DNA from 2 places in the Paracidovorax wautersii genome. Region 1 is predicted to be linked to the other one. Evidence: riboswitches for the same ligand, from Rfam matches in the RefSeq annotation. Region 1 holds a riboswitch; the other holds the start of a gene.
What was found. A riboswitch is a leader RNA that binds a small molecule or an ion and turns the genes downstream of it on or off. The one in region 1 is predicted to bind glycine.
Positions count from the first base shown of each region.

Region 1 (7,525 bases):
ACGGCGCGGGCACGCACATGGCGTTTGCCGAGTTCAATTCGCGGCTGGGACTGAACATGGTGCACGTGCCCTACAAGGGCGGCCCCGAGGCCATCACATCCGTGGTGCGCGGCGAGACCTGCTGCATCATGAACCAGGTGCAGACCGTGCTGCCGCACTACAAGGCCGGCAAGGTGCGTCTGCTGGGCGTGACCACCGCCAAGCCCGTGGCCGCCGTGAAGGAGGTGCCCACCATCGCATCCAGCGGTCTGCCCGGTACCAAGGGTTTCGATAGCTCGATCTGGTTCGGCGTGTTCGCGCCCAAGGGCACCGACCCGGCCATCGTGAAGAAGCTCAACACGGCCATCAAGGAGGTGCTGGAGCAGCCCGAAGTGCGCGAGCGCTTCGAATCGCAGGGCAACGCCATCCGCATCGAGACGCCCGAGCAGTTCCGCCAGACCGTCCATGCTGACCGCACCAAGTGGGCACAGGTCGTGAAGGACGCGAAAATCAGCATTGACTAGATCAGGGCAACCCCCTGAGCGGCTGCGCCGCTCCCCCCTTCTCTCGTGGCGCTGCGCGCCCGGGAAGGGGGGCACCCCCAGCGGCCTGGCAGAGCCAGTTCCGCGGGGGTGCTGGTATGGGGCCGCGCCGGTTTCATGCGCCGTGACGGTGCTAGCCTGCATGGCTATCCGATCCCATTGCTCTACACGCCCTCTACTGCATCGACTTTTCCATGGCTATTTCCTCCCCTCTGGGCGCGGCCGGGCTGGCCGCGCTGGAACAACGGCTGCAGCACGATCTGCTCACGCTCAACTGGCGCGCCAAGCCCTGGCTGCCGCAGCGCACCCACGCAGGCCAGCCGGTCATCGACGTGCTCATCATCGGCGCGGGCCAGGCGGGGCTGGCGGCCAGCATGGCCTTGGCGCAGCAGGGCATCCGCGCCGTGCTGCTGGACCGCGCGCCGCTCGACCACGAAGGCCCCTGGGCCACCACGGCCCGCATGGAAACGCTGCGCTCGCCCAAGGAGCTGACAGGGCCTGCGCTCGGCCTGCCCTCGCTCACCTTCCGCGCCTGGTTCGAGGCCCAATGGGACGAGGCCGCCTGGGCCGCGCTCGACAAGATCCCGCGCCTGCAGTGGATGGACTACCTGCGCTGGTACCGCCGCGTGACCGCAGCCGACGTGCGCAACGGGCACGCCGTCACGGCCGTGCGCCCGCGCGATGACGGCCTGGTGCAAGTGGACGTGCAGGCCGACGGCCGCGCCACGGCCTGGTTCGCCCGCCGCGTGGTGCTGGCCACCGGCCGCGACGGGCTGGGCGGGCCGCAGATTCCGGCGTTCATGCACGGTGTGGACCGCAGCCGCTGGGCGCACTCCTCCGACGTGCTGGACTACGCCACGCTGCGCGGCCAGCGCGTGGGCGTGGTGGGCGCCGGGTCGTCCGCCATGGACAGCGCAGCCACCGCCCTGGAATGCGGCGCCGCGAGCGTGGACCTGCTGGTGCGCCGCGCCGATCTGCCGCGCATCAACAAGTCGAAAGGCTCGGGCGTGCCCGGCCTCACGCACGGCCACCATGCGCTGCCTCCGGAATGGAAATGGCGCATCCGCCACTACATCAACACCACGCAGGTGCCGCCGCCGCACGGCAGCACGCTGCGCGTGTCGCGCCACCCGAATGCGTTCTTCCACCTGGGCTGTCCGGTGCAGCGGGTGGCCGCATCGGGCCCCGAGCTACGCGTCACCACGCCGCGCGGCACCTTCGCGTTCGACTTTCTCATCGTGTCCACGGGCTTTGCCATCGACTGGTCGCAAAAGCCCGAGTACGCGCCCTTCGCGCCGCACGTGCGCACCTGGGGCGAGCGCTACCAGCCGCCCGCGGGCGACGAAGACCAGGAGCTGGCCGACTCGCCCGACCTGGGCCCCGTGTTCGAGTTCCAGCAGCGCACACCCGGGGCCTGCCCGGGCCTGGAGCGCATCCACTGCTTCTGCTACCCCGCCGCGCTGTCGCACGGCACGGTATCGGGCGACATCCCGGCCATCAGCGACGGCGCGCGGCGCCTGGCGACGGGTCTGGCCGGCCTGTTCTACTGCGAAGATGTGGAGCACCACTTCGACGTGCTGCAGGCCTATGCCGAGCCCGAGCTGCTGGGCGACGAATGGACGCCGGCCGATACGGCGCAACGCGTCCTGCCCGCGTGACAGCCCCCTGATTTTTCTGGATTGCACTCTGCCATGACCACGACCACCCCACACGACACCATCGACCAGATCGCCGGCCTTGCGCCGGGCAGCGCCGCGCACACCGTGCGCCACCAGCGCGACAAGGTCGCCCTCGCCACCCAGGGCTGTGAAGACGCACTGTTCGACCCCGGTCTGCCCGGCGGCCTGACACAGGCCGAGCGCCTGGCCGTGGCGCACGACATCACCCGTGTGAGCGGCCTGCCCGCGCTGGCGGCCCACTACCGCGGGGCGCTGCAGCCCTTGAACCCGGCACCGGCGCTGCAGGCGCTGGTGGACACGCCCGATGCCGCCATCGCCGATGCGCGCCTGCAAGCCATCGTGCACTTCGTGCGCACGCTGGCCACGCACCCCGCCGAGAGCGACCAAGCCGCGCTGCAGGCGCTGCCCGCCGCAGGCCTGTCGGTGCCCGACACCGTGCTGCTGGCACAGCTGATCGGTTTCGTCACCTACCAGTTGCGCGTGGTGGCCGGCGTGGCGGCCCTGGCGCAGCTGGGCGACGCCGATGCGGCGCCCCCCGCGCCCTTGCAGACCGCCGACGCCCCGCCCTTCATCCACCCCGCCAACCTGCCCGCCCCCGGCGAGCCGTTGCGCGTGAACGGCTACACCAGCGAGACGCTGGACTGGAAGGCCTGGCTGCCCGTGCTCGACCCGGCCGCCGCCACCGACGAGCAGAACGCCGTGCTCGACCTGAGCCACCCCAAGGCCCGCACCTCGGACTTCTACCTGCTGCTGGCACACCAGCCGCGTGTGCTGTCCGAACGGTCGCAGGCGTTCAACGCCATCATGTATGCCCCGGGCGGCCTCTCCCGCGCCGAACGCGAGGTGGCCAGCACCGTGGTCTCGCGCGTGAACGGCTGCGTGTACTGCGCCTCCGTGCACGCCCAGCGCTTCGAGCAGCTGGCCAAGCGCAACGATGTGATGGCGCAGATCTTCACCGAGCCCGACGGCGCCGGCACCAACGCCCGCGAACGCGCCATCGTGCAGGCCAGCGCTGCCCTGACCCGCACGCCGGGCGCATTCGGCGCGCAGCACCTGCAGCCGCTGCGCGATGCGGGCCTTTCCGATCTGGAAATTCTGGATGCCCTGCACGCCGCCGCCCTCTTCGCCTGGGCCAACCGCCTGATGCTGAACCTGGGCGAAGCGGTCTTCCCGCAGGCCGGCTGAACCCGCGGCCGCGCCGGGCGCTATGCGCGGCGCGGTTTCGCTGCTACGATCCGCCCCGCAGGAGAGTGAACGGCCCGGCCCCGCTGGCGTTCCACCGAAGGCGCAAACTCCCATACACGCTCAGGTCCCGTACTGCACCACCATCAAAGCCGTCTGGAGAGCCGCCACGCATGCCGTGGCGCACCGAAGGAGCAAGTGCTGCACCCCATTGGCGCAGCGTGAATCTCTCAGGTACCAAGGACAGGGGGAGCGGCAGCCGGGCCACGCGCCTGCTGCACGCTATCGATCCATAGCTGCCTGCACGCGCACGCCCGGCGCTTCACCCTCGAAAGGTTTGAAGATGCGCGTGATCGTCCTCGGCGCCGGCTTGCTCGGCACCACCTCCGCTTACTTCCTCCAGCAACTCGGCCACGAAGTGACCGTGATCGACCGCCAGGCCACGCCCGGCGCAGAGACCAGCTTCGCCAACGGCGGGCAGATCTCGGTGAGCCACGCCGAGCCCTGGGCCAACCCGAGCGCCCCGCTCAAGGTGCTGCAGTGGCTGGGCCGCGAAGATGCGCCGCTGCTCTTTCGCCTGCGTGCCGACATGCGCCAGTGGCTCTGGGGCCTGCAGTTCCTGCGCGAATGCACGCCGGCGCGCACACGCCACAACATCGAGCAGATCGTGCGCCTGGGCACCTACAGCCGCGACACGCTGCAGCAGCTGCGCCGCGATACCGGCATTCAGTACGACCAGCGCATGCAGGGCATCCTGCACTTCTATACGAGCCCCAAGGAGTTCGACGGCGCCCTCGCGCCGGCCGAGCAGATGCGCCAGCTCGGCTGCGAGCGCCGTGTGGTGAGCGCCGACGAGGCCGTGCGCATCGAACCGGCCCTGGCATCCATCCGCTCGCAGCTGGCGGGCGCCACCTACACCGAAGCCGACGAATCCGGCGACGCCAACGCCTTCACGCGCGCACTGGCTCAGCGGGCCGAGGCCGCCGGCGTGCAGTTCCGCATGGGCTGCCACATCACCGCGCTGCGCTCCGCAGGCGGTGCCATCGACCACGTGGAGATCACCGATGCGCAGGGCCGCTTCGAACGCGTGCGCGGCGATGCCTACGTGCTGGCCATGGGCTCGTTCAGCCCGCTGCTGGCCGAGCCCCTGGGCCTGCGCCTGCCCATCTATCCGGCCAAGGGCTACTCGGTCACGCTGCCCGTGCGCGACGCCTCCGCCGCCTACGAGGTCAGCCTGACGGACGACGAGTACAAGCTGGTCTTCTCGCGCTACACGCGCCCGGCGCAAGGCGATCAGCCGGCGCGCGACGTGATGCGCATTGCCGGCACCGCCGAACTCAACGGCTATGGCCGCGACCTGAACCCCGTGCGCTGCGAGGCCATCGTGAAGCGCGTGGAGCAGCTGTTTCCCGGCGCGGGCGATACGGCGCAGGCGCAGTTCTGGACGGGCCTGCGCCCGGCCACGCCAAGCAACGTCCCGCTCATCGGCCGCACGAAGCTGCCCAACCTGTTCCTCAACACGGGTCACGGCACGCTGGGCTGGACGCACGCCTGCGGCTCGGGCAAGTCGATCGCGCGCATCGTGAGCGGGCTGGCGCCGGAGCTGGACTTCGCCTTCGCCGGACTTCCGCGCGCGGTGGCGCCGGTGCTGCAGCCAGCGGGGTGAGCGACCTGTCGCAGCGATCCGGACGGCATGCGGACAGCGGTGTCGGGGCCCCTATCCGCTACCAATAACGGAGCACCTTGCGCTTTCCACATAAGCGATCTCATGCAAAAGAGCATTGAATCGCCGATGGACAAAGCGCCAAGCGCTATCAAAATGAAGTGCGCCGGGTTCAGGCCGTGGTCTCGTCGCCCACGAAGACGGTGAGCACGCCCGTGTAGCCGTAGAGCCGGTGGTGCGCGATCTCGCCGGCGGCGAAGAAGCCCACCAGCGGCACGTCGCCCAGGGCGTGGCGCACGATCTGCAGCTCCGCGCTGGGGCCGCCGAAGTGGGGGCCGCCCCGGCCGGAGCAGCTGACGTAGACCGCGCCCCGGATGCGCTGCTCTGGCAGCGCCGCGCCGCCCGAGAGCACCTGCGCCAGCACACTGCGTTCGCTGCCATCGCCGGGCGCGGTGGGCGCCAGGCCGTGCTCCAGTTCGTCGGGCTCCAGCTCTTCGCGGATCTCTGCGCAGATGCGCATCAGGTCGGCCCGCGCGGCCGCCACGTTGCGTTGGCAGAAGGCGAGCCGCATGCCCGTCTCCACCCGCTCGGTCAGCGCGACGCCGCGGCGCGTGGCGTCCAGCCCCACGATGTGGCGCACGCGCACATCGGTGCCGAAGTGGCCGGCGCGCCCCGCGGGCTGTGTGCCGGCATCGACCAGGCCGGCCATGGTGGCGCGCACGCGCTGCAGGGCGGGCTGCGGGTTGGCGTCGAGCGAGACCTGCAGCGTGTCGAGCAGTACGTCCAGCGCCGGTTCGTGGTCCAGCTCCAGCACCACGTTGTCCTGCGCGGCGGTGATGGTGGCCAGCGCCCCCACCGGCTGGCAGCCCTGGGTGACGCGCGACAGCAGCCGCACGCCGGGCCCGAAGGCCACGCCCGAGAGGCCGCCGTCGAACACGCCACCGGCCGCGCCCTGCCCGGCGATGTTGCCGTTGCCACCCACCGCGAACTGCGCACTCTGGCGCCGGCTCGCCGCCAGGCCGCCGAACAGGTAGCCGCTGGCGGTGCGCTCGGCCATCTCGTCGATCAGCTCCGCCAACTCAGGCGTATCGCCATCGGCATGCACCAGCGCCGTGTGCGGCACGAAGCCCGCCGCCGTGCTGCGCGCCAGCGGCGCCACGCCGGAAAACACCCGGTACTGGTCGGGCGACAGGTCGAGCAGCATCAGCGACAGCGCGGGCTCGTCGAAATACTCCGCATTGTTGGCAGCCACGCCGACGCCGACCGTGCCGCTCCAGTCCGTCACCTCGGGCAGCTCGGCGGCCAGAAAGTCGAGCAGCGCCTGCGCCTCGTCCGCGTAGTGGTCGGTGATGTAGAGCAACCCGAGCGTGGGCGCGGCGGCGTACTGCGGCAGTGCCATCTGGGCGCGCAGCTGGGCCAGCACCAGCGCGGCAGCCATGCGCCACTGCGGGTGGGTCGCGTGGCCGTGGGGAAAGAGTTTCATGGTCGTGGCATCCGGGTCTCGTGGGCGGTGCGGCGTGGAACGGCAGGAGCGGGATGCGCAGGGAGCGGCGACGCACAGCCCCTGCGCGCGCCCTCAGCCGCCGGCGGGGCGGCTGCGGCGGGCAGGTGCCTTGCGCGCAGCAGCAGCGGGCGCGGGGGGCGGGGTGCCGGCCTTGCGGGCGCGGGGCGCGGCCGGCGCCGCAGCGGCCGTACGCCGGCTGGCGGTGCCCTGGTTGGGCGCCTTGCGCGCGGGTTTCTTCTTGCTGGGGGCGGCGGCCGGCTTCGATCCAGCGGCTCCTGCGGCCTGCGCGGCGCGGCGGGTGGCGTCCTGCATGTCCTGCATGTCCTGCATGCCTTGAGCGCCCTGGGCGGCAAACTGCGAGGCCATGCCGGTCGCAGTCTTGAGGGCCTGCGCGGCCATGTCGCGCGTGGCGTCGAGCGCCGACGGGTGGGCCGTAGCGTCCTTGAGGGCGCTGGCGGCGATCTGCTGGAACTGCGTGCCCAGCGCGGTCCACCACTGCAGGGGATCGACGACGCCGGGGGTGGCGCGGCCTTCCGCGTCAGCGTCGACGTCCTCCGGCGGAATGCGGTCGGCGTCTTCATCGGTGCCATCGCCGTGGCCCTGCGCAGGCTGCGCTGGCCGAGGATCTGTGGGTGCCGCCGCGGGCGGAGGGGCAAACGCCTCCGCACCTTTGCCTGCGAAAGCTCCCGCCAGGTCGCCCATGGCCACGTTCATGCCTTTGAGCGTGGCCAGCGTCATCTTCTGCACTTCCAGCGCCTGGATGGTCGCCGCAAGCGCGCGGCTGTTCTGCTCCAGCCAGAACTGCACGGCCTTGAGTTCCTCGATGCGTTTTTCCAGCTCCTCCACGCTGACCGTGGGCGCCACCCAATGGGACATCGAGGGCATGCCGGCGGCGGAGCCCTTGGCAAGGTTCTGCAGGAAGTCGAATCCGGGGACGAAGCGCCCGAAACCGAAGGGAGAGGTGTCGCTCATGGCT
Region 1 is NZ_JAVIZX010000001.1:1,850,191-1,857,715, reverse strand. Features, by position in the region: gene QE399_RS08455 (Bug family tripartite tricarboxylate transporter substrate binding protein) at 1-503, shown strand, start outside; gene QE399_RS08450 (SidA/IucD/PvdA family monooxygenase) at 716-2,179, shown strand; gene QE399_RS08445 (CMD domain-containing protein) at 2,213-3,385, shown strand; glycine riboswitch at 3,443-3,521, shown strand; glycine riboswitch at 3,529-3,639, shown strand; gene QE399_RS08440 (D-amino acid dehydrogenase) at 3,726-5,048, shown strand; gene QE399_RS08435 (FIST signal transduction protein) at 5,218-6,528, opposite strand; gene QE399_RS08430 (PhaM family polyhydroxyalkanoate granule multifunctional regulatory protein) at 6,622-7,521, opposite strand.

Region 2 (7,525 bases), 1.5 Mb from region 1:
GCATATTCGCCCTGGCTGCCGGCGTTGGGCTGCAGGCTGATGCCGGCGTAGCCCGTGGCCTGGCACAGCCAGGCGCGCAGTTGCGCGTCCAGCTCGGCATAGCCCTGCAGCTGGTCGGCAGGAGCGAAGGGGTGCACCTGCGCGAACTCGGGCCAAGTGATCGGAATCATCTCGCTGGTCGCGTTGAGCTTCATGGTGCACGAGCCCAGCGGGATCATGCTTCGGTCCAGCGCCAGATCTTTATCGGACAGCTGGCGGATGTAGCGCAGCATGGCGGTTTCGCTGCGGTGGGTGTTGAACACCGGGTGCGTGAGGAAGGCGCTGGTGCGGCGCAAGGCGGCGGGGATCAGCGGCTCGATGCCGGCCTCGAAGTCTTCCACGCGCGGCAGCGCCTGGCCTTCGCCCGCGAAGATCGACCACAGCAGGGCGATGTCGGCGCGGGTGGTGGTCTCGTCCAGCGAGATGCACAGGTATTCGTCCCAGGCCTTGCGCAGGTTCACGCGCTGCGCGGCGGCACGGGCCAGCAGCTCGTCGGTGCGCGCACCGCTCTTGAGGCTCAGCGTGTCGAAGGCCGAGTCGTGGTGCGTGGCGGTGTAGCCCAGTTGCGCCAGGCCCTTGGACAGGATCGCGGTGTAGCTGGCCACGCGCTGCGCGATGCGCGTGAGGCCTTCGGGGCCGTGGTAGACGGCGTACATGCTGGCGATGACGGCCGGCAGCACCTGCGCCGTGCAGATGTTGGAAGTGGCCTTCTCGCGGCGGATGTGCTGTTCGCGCGTCTGCAGCGCCAGCCGGTAGGCGGGCTTGCCGTGCACGTCCACGCTCACTCCCACCAGGCGGCCGGGCAGGGAGCGCTTGAATGCATCGCGGCAGGCCATGTAGGCCGCGTGCGGGCCGCCCGCGCCCATGGGCATGCCGAAACGCTGCGTGGTGCCCACCACGATGTCGGCGCCGCCGGATTGGGCGGGGCCGCCGTCCCATTCGCCGGGCGGCTTGAGCAGGCACAGGGCCAGCACGTCCGCCGCCACGATGTAGGCGGCGCCCTTGGCATGCACCCTGACGGTGTCGCCGTCGTCCACGCCCAGGCGGCCGCTGGTGGAGGGGTACTGGTCGAGCACGGCGAAGTAGTCGTCGCCCGCCAGCAGCGTGTTCCACTGCTCGGCGCTGTCGGCCAGCACCACCTCGATGCCCAGCGGCTCGGCGCGCGTGCGGATCACCTCGATGGTTTGGGGGTGGGCGTCGCCCGCCACGATGAAGCGCTGGCCCTTGGCCTTGACCGAGCGGCGGGCCAGCGTCATGGCCTCGGCGGCGGCGGTGGCTTCGTCGAGCATGGACGCGTTGGCGATGTCCATGCCGGTCAGGTCCGTCACCATGGTCTGGAAGTTGACCAGGGCCTCCATGCGGCCCTGGCTGATCTCGGCCTGGTAGGGCGTGTAGGCCGTGTACCAAGCGGGGTTCTCCAGGATGTTGCGCAGGATCACGCCCGGCGTGTGCGTGCCGTAGTAGCCCTGACCGATGAAGCTCTTGAACACCTGGTTCTTCGCCGCAATCGCCTTCAGCTCGGCCAGCGCGCCGGCCTCGGTGCTGGCGGGCGGCAGATCCATGGGCTGGCTGCGCGCGATGGAGCGCGGCACGATGCCGTCGATCAGCGCGCGGCGCGAGGCCTCGCCGATCACCGACAGCATGTGGGCTTCGTCCGCCGCATCGATGCCGATGTGGCGGGGCTGGAACTCGGCGGCGTTCTCAAGCGCGGCGAGCGAGGGGAAGGGGGCAGAGGTGGTCATCGGCGGCGGCAGCAGGACGGGCGGCAAAAAGGAAAAGCGCCGCGGCCCGGCAAGGCCGCCGGCGCGTCGGATCAGGCGTTCTTGGTGAACTCGGCGTAGGCCGGTTCGTCCATGAGCGCGTCGAACTGCGACAGGTCGCTCACGCGGACCTTGAAGAACCAGCCGGCGCCCAGCGGATCGCTGTTGGCCAGGGAGGGATCGGCGCGCAGGGCCTCGTTGACCTCGACGATCTCGCCGGAGATGGGCATGTACACATCGGCGGCGGCCTTCACGGACTCGACCACGCCGGCCACTTCGCCCTGGGCGAACGATGCGCCCACGGCGGGCAGGTCCACGAAGACCACGTCGCCCAGCGCGTCCTGCGCATGCAGCGTGATGCCCACGGTGGCGGCCTGGTGGTCAGCGATGTCGATCCACTCGTGGTCCTTGGAAAACTTGGCGGTCATGGGGGCTCCAGAAAATGAAAGGTCAATCAGAGGAAAAAAGAGAACTGCCGTTGCCAGCTGCGACTGTAGCCGGGCGGGGACGGTCTTCCAACGGCTGAGGCGGTGCGGCGCGGCGCGATCAGCCGCGGTGGTAGCGCGGCGGGGTGAACGGCATGGGCGCCACCTCCATCGGCACGGGCTTGCCGCGCACGATGGCGTTCACACGCGTGCCAGGGGCCGCGTGGTCTGCAGACACGTAGGCCATGGCGATGGGCTGGTCTACCGTGGGGCCGAGCAGGCCGCTGGTCACCTCGCCGATGCGCTGGCCCTGCAGATCCTGCAGCTCGGTGTGCTCACGCACGGGCACGCGCTCCAGGGCCACCAGTCCCACGCGTTTGCGGGTAAGGCGGGCGGGCTGGTCGATCTGCGCCAGCACCTTGTCGGCACCCGGGAAGCCGCCGGCGCGGGCGCCGCCGGTGCGGCGCACCTTCTGGATGGCCCAGTTCAGCGCGGCCTCGGGCGGCGTCGTGGTGGTGTCGATGTCGTTGCCGTACAGGCACAGGCCGGCCTCCAGGCGCAGCGAATTGCGGGCGCCCAGGCCGACGGGCTTCACCTCGGGCTGGGCGAGCAGGGCGCGGGCCAGGGCCTCCGCCTGGGCGGCAGGCACGGAGATCTCGAAACCGTCCTCGCCGGTGTAGCCGCTGCGCGTCACGAAGCAGTCGCAGCCGGCGATGGTGAAGTCGCCACCAGTCATGAAGACCAGCTGCTGCACCCCGGGCGCCAGCCGCGCCAGCGCGGTGGCGGCCTGCGGGCCCTGCAGCGCGAGCAGGGCCTGGTCGGGCAGCGGCACGACCTGGCAGCGCTGGCCGATGCGGGCCTGGATGTGAGCGATGTCACCCGCCTTGCAGGCGCCGTTCACGATCACGAACAGCGTGGGTTCGCCATCGACCGTGCCCTGGTTGAAGAACATCAGGTCGTCGATGATGCCGCCTTCGTCGTTCAGCAGCAGGCCGTAGCGCTGCTTGCCCACGGGCAGGTCGATCACGTCCACGGGGATCAGCGTCTCGAACGCGGCGGCGGCATCCGCGCCTACCAGCTTGAGCTGGCCCATGTGCGAGACGTCGAACAGGCCGGCGGCGGTGCGTGTGTGGTGGTGCTCCGCCATCAGGCCGCTGGGGTACTGCACGGGCATGGAATAGCCGGCGAACGGCACCATGCGGGCGCCCAGCGCGATGTGCAGGGCGTTCAGGGGCGTGGTGAGCAGCGGGGCGGCGGAAGCGGACGAGGACATGGCGGAATCTCCGAGGGCAGGCATGGAAGCGGCCCATCCGGAGATGCGCCGCGGCATGTGCCCTGCTGTCCGCTTTACCTGAGAGATTCACCGCGCAGCCGGCGCCGGTGGCGCGTGTGCGGGGTTTGCTCCTTCGGTGGGTGGCGCCCGTGTCTCGTTGACGGTGCGCCGACCTCTCTCCAGCCAGGGAAACGCCCGCATCCCTGCGGGCGTTCCTGTCAGTCCTTTTGCCTGAGCGTTCGGGCGGTGGCCCTGCGCCTTCGGCGGCCCGCACAGGGTGCGCGGACTCTCTCCTGACAAGTGCGCGCAGTATACCGGCGTAGGCAGCGGCGGTTGGGCGGACGATGGCACGCCTGGGGCCAAGGACGGTGGCGGCGCGCGGCCCTGCTGCCGTTCACCGTAATCCCTCGGGTGCGGTAAATCGTTCTGCGGCTGCGCCGATGCCGTGAATAATGAACGCCATGGACCGCCTCGACCGAAAAATCCTTGCCGTGCTGCAAGGCAACTCCCGCGCCAGCCTGCAAGAGATCGGTCAGGCCGTGGGCCTGAGCCCGTCGCCCTGTTGGGGGCGCATCAAGAAGATGGAAGAGTCCGGCGTCATTCAGGGCTACACCGTGCGGCTGAACCCGCAGGCGCTGGACCTGGCGGACACCGTGCTGGTGCAGGTCACGCTCGACAGCCACTCCGACAACACGCTGGAGAAGTTCGGGGAGACGCTGGCCAGCATTCCGGAGGTGATCGAAGCGCATCTGGTCTCGGGCGACTACGACTACCTGCTGCGCGTGGTGGTCAAGGACACGCGCGATTACGAGCGGCTGCTGCGCGAGAAGCTCTACAAGATCAAGGGCATCCGCCACAGCCGTTCCAGCTTCGTGCTGCGCACGCTGAAGAAGGCCGATCTGCCGCTGTTCGTGGACTGATCGGAAAAATCTTCAGAATTTTTGCGCTGCGCTGCATCCAAAGGCGCGTCTCGTGTGTAGAGCCTGGTGCAGACCCTGTCGGGACTGTTCCATTCAACTACCAGGAGAACCTCATGCGCTCAATCCGTCTGACCCGTATCGCCACCGTCGCCGCGGGCGTGTCCGCTGCCGCCTTGCTGGCCGCCTGCGGCTCGATGTCCACGTCCGGTGCGCACAGCCCGCCTTTCTCGCAAGCCAGCCTGCCCGCGTCCATCCAGGTCCCGGCCGGCAACAAGGTGGCGTGGGAGACGGTGGGCAAGGGTGACATCACCTACGAGTGCAAGGACAAGGCTGGCATGCCCGGTCAGGTCGAATGGACCTTTGCCGGCCCCGACGCCAAGCTGATGGACCGCAGCGGCAAGCAGGTCGGCAAGTACTACGGCCCGCCCGCCACCTGGGAAGCCAACGACGGCTCCAAGCTGACCGCCACGCAACTGGCCGTCGCCCCGTCTACCGCCGGCGCACTGCCGTACCAGCTGGTGAAGGCCAACCCGGCCATGGGCAGCGGCGCGCTCACCGGCGTGACCTACATCCAGCGCGTGAACCTGAGCGGTGGCGTGGCACCCGCGAACATGGCCTGCACGGCTGCGAACAAGGGCCAGAAGACCACCGTGCCCTACCAGGCCGACTACATCTTCTACAAGGCGGCCTGATCGGCGCAAGGGCCCGCGGTGGAAGGGCAGGGTGCGCCGGATGAGGGCGCGGCGCAGGGGCATGGCGGCGCCGTGCCCGGCGCATGCACTACGATGCCGCATCCTTCCCACCGTGGGCACTTTCCTTGAACGCAGCCGACACCTTCGACTACGACGCAGCCCTGGCCGCCTGTGCCCGCGGTGACGCCCAGGCGCTGCAGCGCATCTACCGCCATGCGGGCCGGTATCTGCTGGGCGTGGCCTTGCGCATCGTGCGCGAGCGGGCCCAGGCCGAGGACGTGCTGCACGACGCCTTCATCAGCATCTGGCAGCGGGCCGGCAGCTTCGACGCCGGGCGCGGCGCGGCGCGCGGATGGATCTACAGCGTGGTACGCCACGCGGCGCTCAACGTGGCGCGCGGCAACGCGCGCGACGTGCGCATCGATGACGAGGCCCTGGAGGCCATCGACGATCAGGCGGCGCTGCACAGCTACCGCAGCCGGATCGACCCCTATGAACTGGGCGCCGACCTGGGCAAGCTCGACGCCTGCCTGGGCCGGCTGGAGCCCGCGCGGCGCGACTGCATCCTGCTGGCCTATGTGGAGGGATGCTCGCACGGCGAAATTGCGGAACGGACGCACACGCCGCTGGGCACCGTGAAGGCATGGATCCAGCGGGGCCTGCGGGCGCTGCGGGAGTGCATGGCATGACGACGTTCTCTGATTCACCAACACCCGACGACATCGACGCGCTGGCCAGCGGCTACGTGTTGGGCACGCTGCCCATCGCGCAGCGCCGCGCCGTCGAAGACCGCCTGCCCCACGACGCCGCGCTGCGCGATGCCGTCCAGGGCTGGGAAGAGCGCCTGCACCCGCTCACGGCACTCGTGCCGCCCGTCGAGCCTTCGCCTTCCCTGTGGGGCCGCATCGAGGACAGCCTGGGCTGGGGCCGTGCCCAGCAGGCCGTGGCGGCGGCTACGGCGGACAGCGGCCTCACGGCCTGGTGGAACAGCGTGCGGCTGTGGCGCGGTCTGGCCGGCGGCGGCTTTGCCGCAGCCGCCGTGCTGGCGGCGGTGCTGGTCACGCGCGTGGGCGCCCCTCCCGCCGCGCCGCAGTACATGGTGGTGCTGGTAGCCCCGGGAGACACCCAGCCCGGCTGGGTAGTACAGGCGGGCGCCTCGTCGCGCGACCTGAACCTGGTGCCCCTGCGCGAAACCGCCGTGCCGCAAGGCAAGTCGCTGCAGTTCTGGACCAAGGCGGACCAGTGGACCGGGCCGAAGTCGCTGGGCCTGGTGCAGCCGGGCGCCGCCATCACCGTACCGATCGACCGCCTGCCGCCGCTGGAGGCCAACCAGCTCTTTGAGCTGACGCTGGAGCCCGAGGCCGGTTCGCCCATCGACCGGCCGACGGGGCCGATCGTCTTCATCGGGCGTGCGGTCAAAATGCTATAGGGCGTTTGCTATTGTTTATATAGCTGATTGCGCTTGATGCATAAGCGCTAGAGGCCTTTTTGACCCCGATTCCTCAGCCAGGGCTGCGCGCCTTCGCATGGGCCACGCCTTGCCGGTGCGCGGGGCAGGCCCTCTGCCCCGCGACCGGTGGACCTCCTCAGCCCAGCAGCAGCGCGTCGTCCGCCAGCTGCTCGCCGCGCACCTTCTCGAACATCTGCAGCAGGTCGGGCACGCCCAGGCGGCTGCGCTCGTCGCCGGCCACATCCAGCACCACCTGGCCCTGGTGCAGCATGACGGTGCGCTGGCCCACGTCCAGCGCCTGGCGCATGCTGTGCGTGACCATCATGGTGGTGAGCTGGTTCTCGGCCACGATGCGGGCGGTGAGCTGCAGCACGAAGTCCGCCGTGCGCGGGTCGAGCGCGGCGGTGTGCTCGTCCAGCAGCAGGATGCGCGAGGGCTGCAGCGCTGCCATCAGCAGGCTCACGGCCTGGCGCTGGCCGCCCGAGAGCAGGCCGATGCGGTCGCTCAGCCGGTTCTCCAGGCCCAGTCCCAGCGTGGCCAGGCGCGCGCGGAAGGTCTCGCGCTGCGCGCTCTTCACGGCGCCGCGCAGGGCCGCGCAGCGTGCCCCGCTGCTGGGCCAGGGCCATGTTCTCCTCGATGGTCAGGTCCTCGCAGGTGCCGGCCATCGGGTCCTGGAACACGCGCGCCACGCGCTGGGCGCGCGCCCAGACGGGCTGGCGGGTGACGTCCTGCCCGTCGATGGCGATGCGGCCCGTGTCCACCGACAGGTCGCCCGAGATGGCGTTCAGGAAGGTGGATTTGCCGGCCCCGTTGGAGCCGATGACGGTGACGAACTGCCCGGCCGGAATGTCCAGCGACATGCCGCGCAGCGCGCGCGTCTCGATGGGCGTGCCGGGGTTGAAGGTGATGTGCAGGTCTTGTGCGCTCAGCATGGTGCGGTCCCTTTCAACGCTGCTTCGAGGCCAG
Region 2 is NZ_JAVIZX010000001.1:3,369,332-3,376,856, forward strand. Features, by position in the region: gene gcvP (aminomethyl-transferring glycine dehydrogenase) at 1-1,781, opposite strand, end outside; gene gcvH (glycine cleavage system protein GcvH) at 1,853-2,227, opposite strand; gene gcvT (glycine cleavage system aminomethyltransferase GcvT) at 2,346-3,497, opposite strand; glycine riboswitch at 3,553-3,690, opposite strand; glycine riboswitch at 3,707-3,803, opposite strand; gene QE399_RS15275 (Lrp/AsnC family transcriptional regulator) at 3,959-4,417, shown strand; gene QE399_RS15280 (DUF3455 domain-containing protein) at 4,531-5,109, shown strand; gene QE399_RS15285 (sigma-70 family RNA polymerase sigma factor) at 5,193-5,798, shown strand; gene QE399_RS15290 (anti-sigma factor) at 5,795-6,538, shown strand; partial or broken gene QE399_RS15295 (ABC transporter ATP-binding protein) at 6,696-7,491, opposite strand; gene QE399_RS15300 (ABC transporter permease) at 7,505-7,525, opposite strand, start outside.
Region 2: another riboswitch for glycine. It lies ahead of gcvT (glycine cleavage system aminomethyltransferase GcvT); the one in region 1 lies ahead of QE399_RS08440 (D-amino acid dehydrogenase).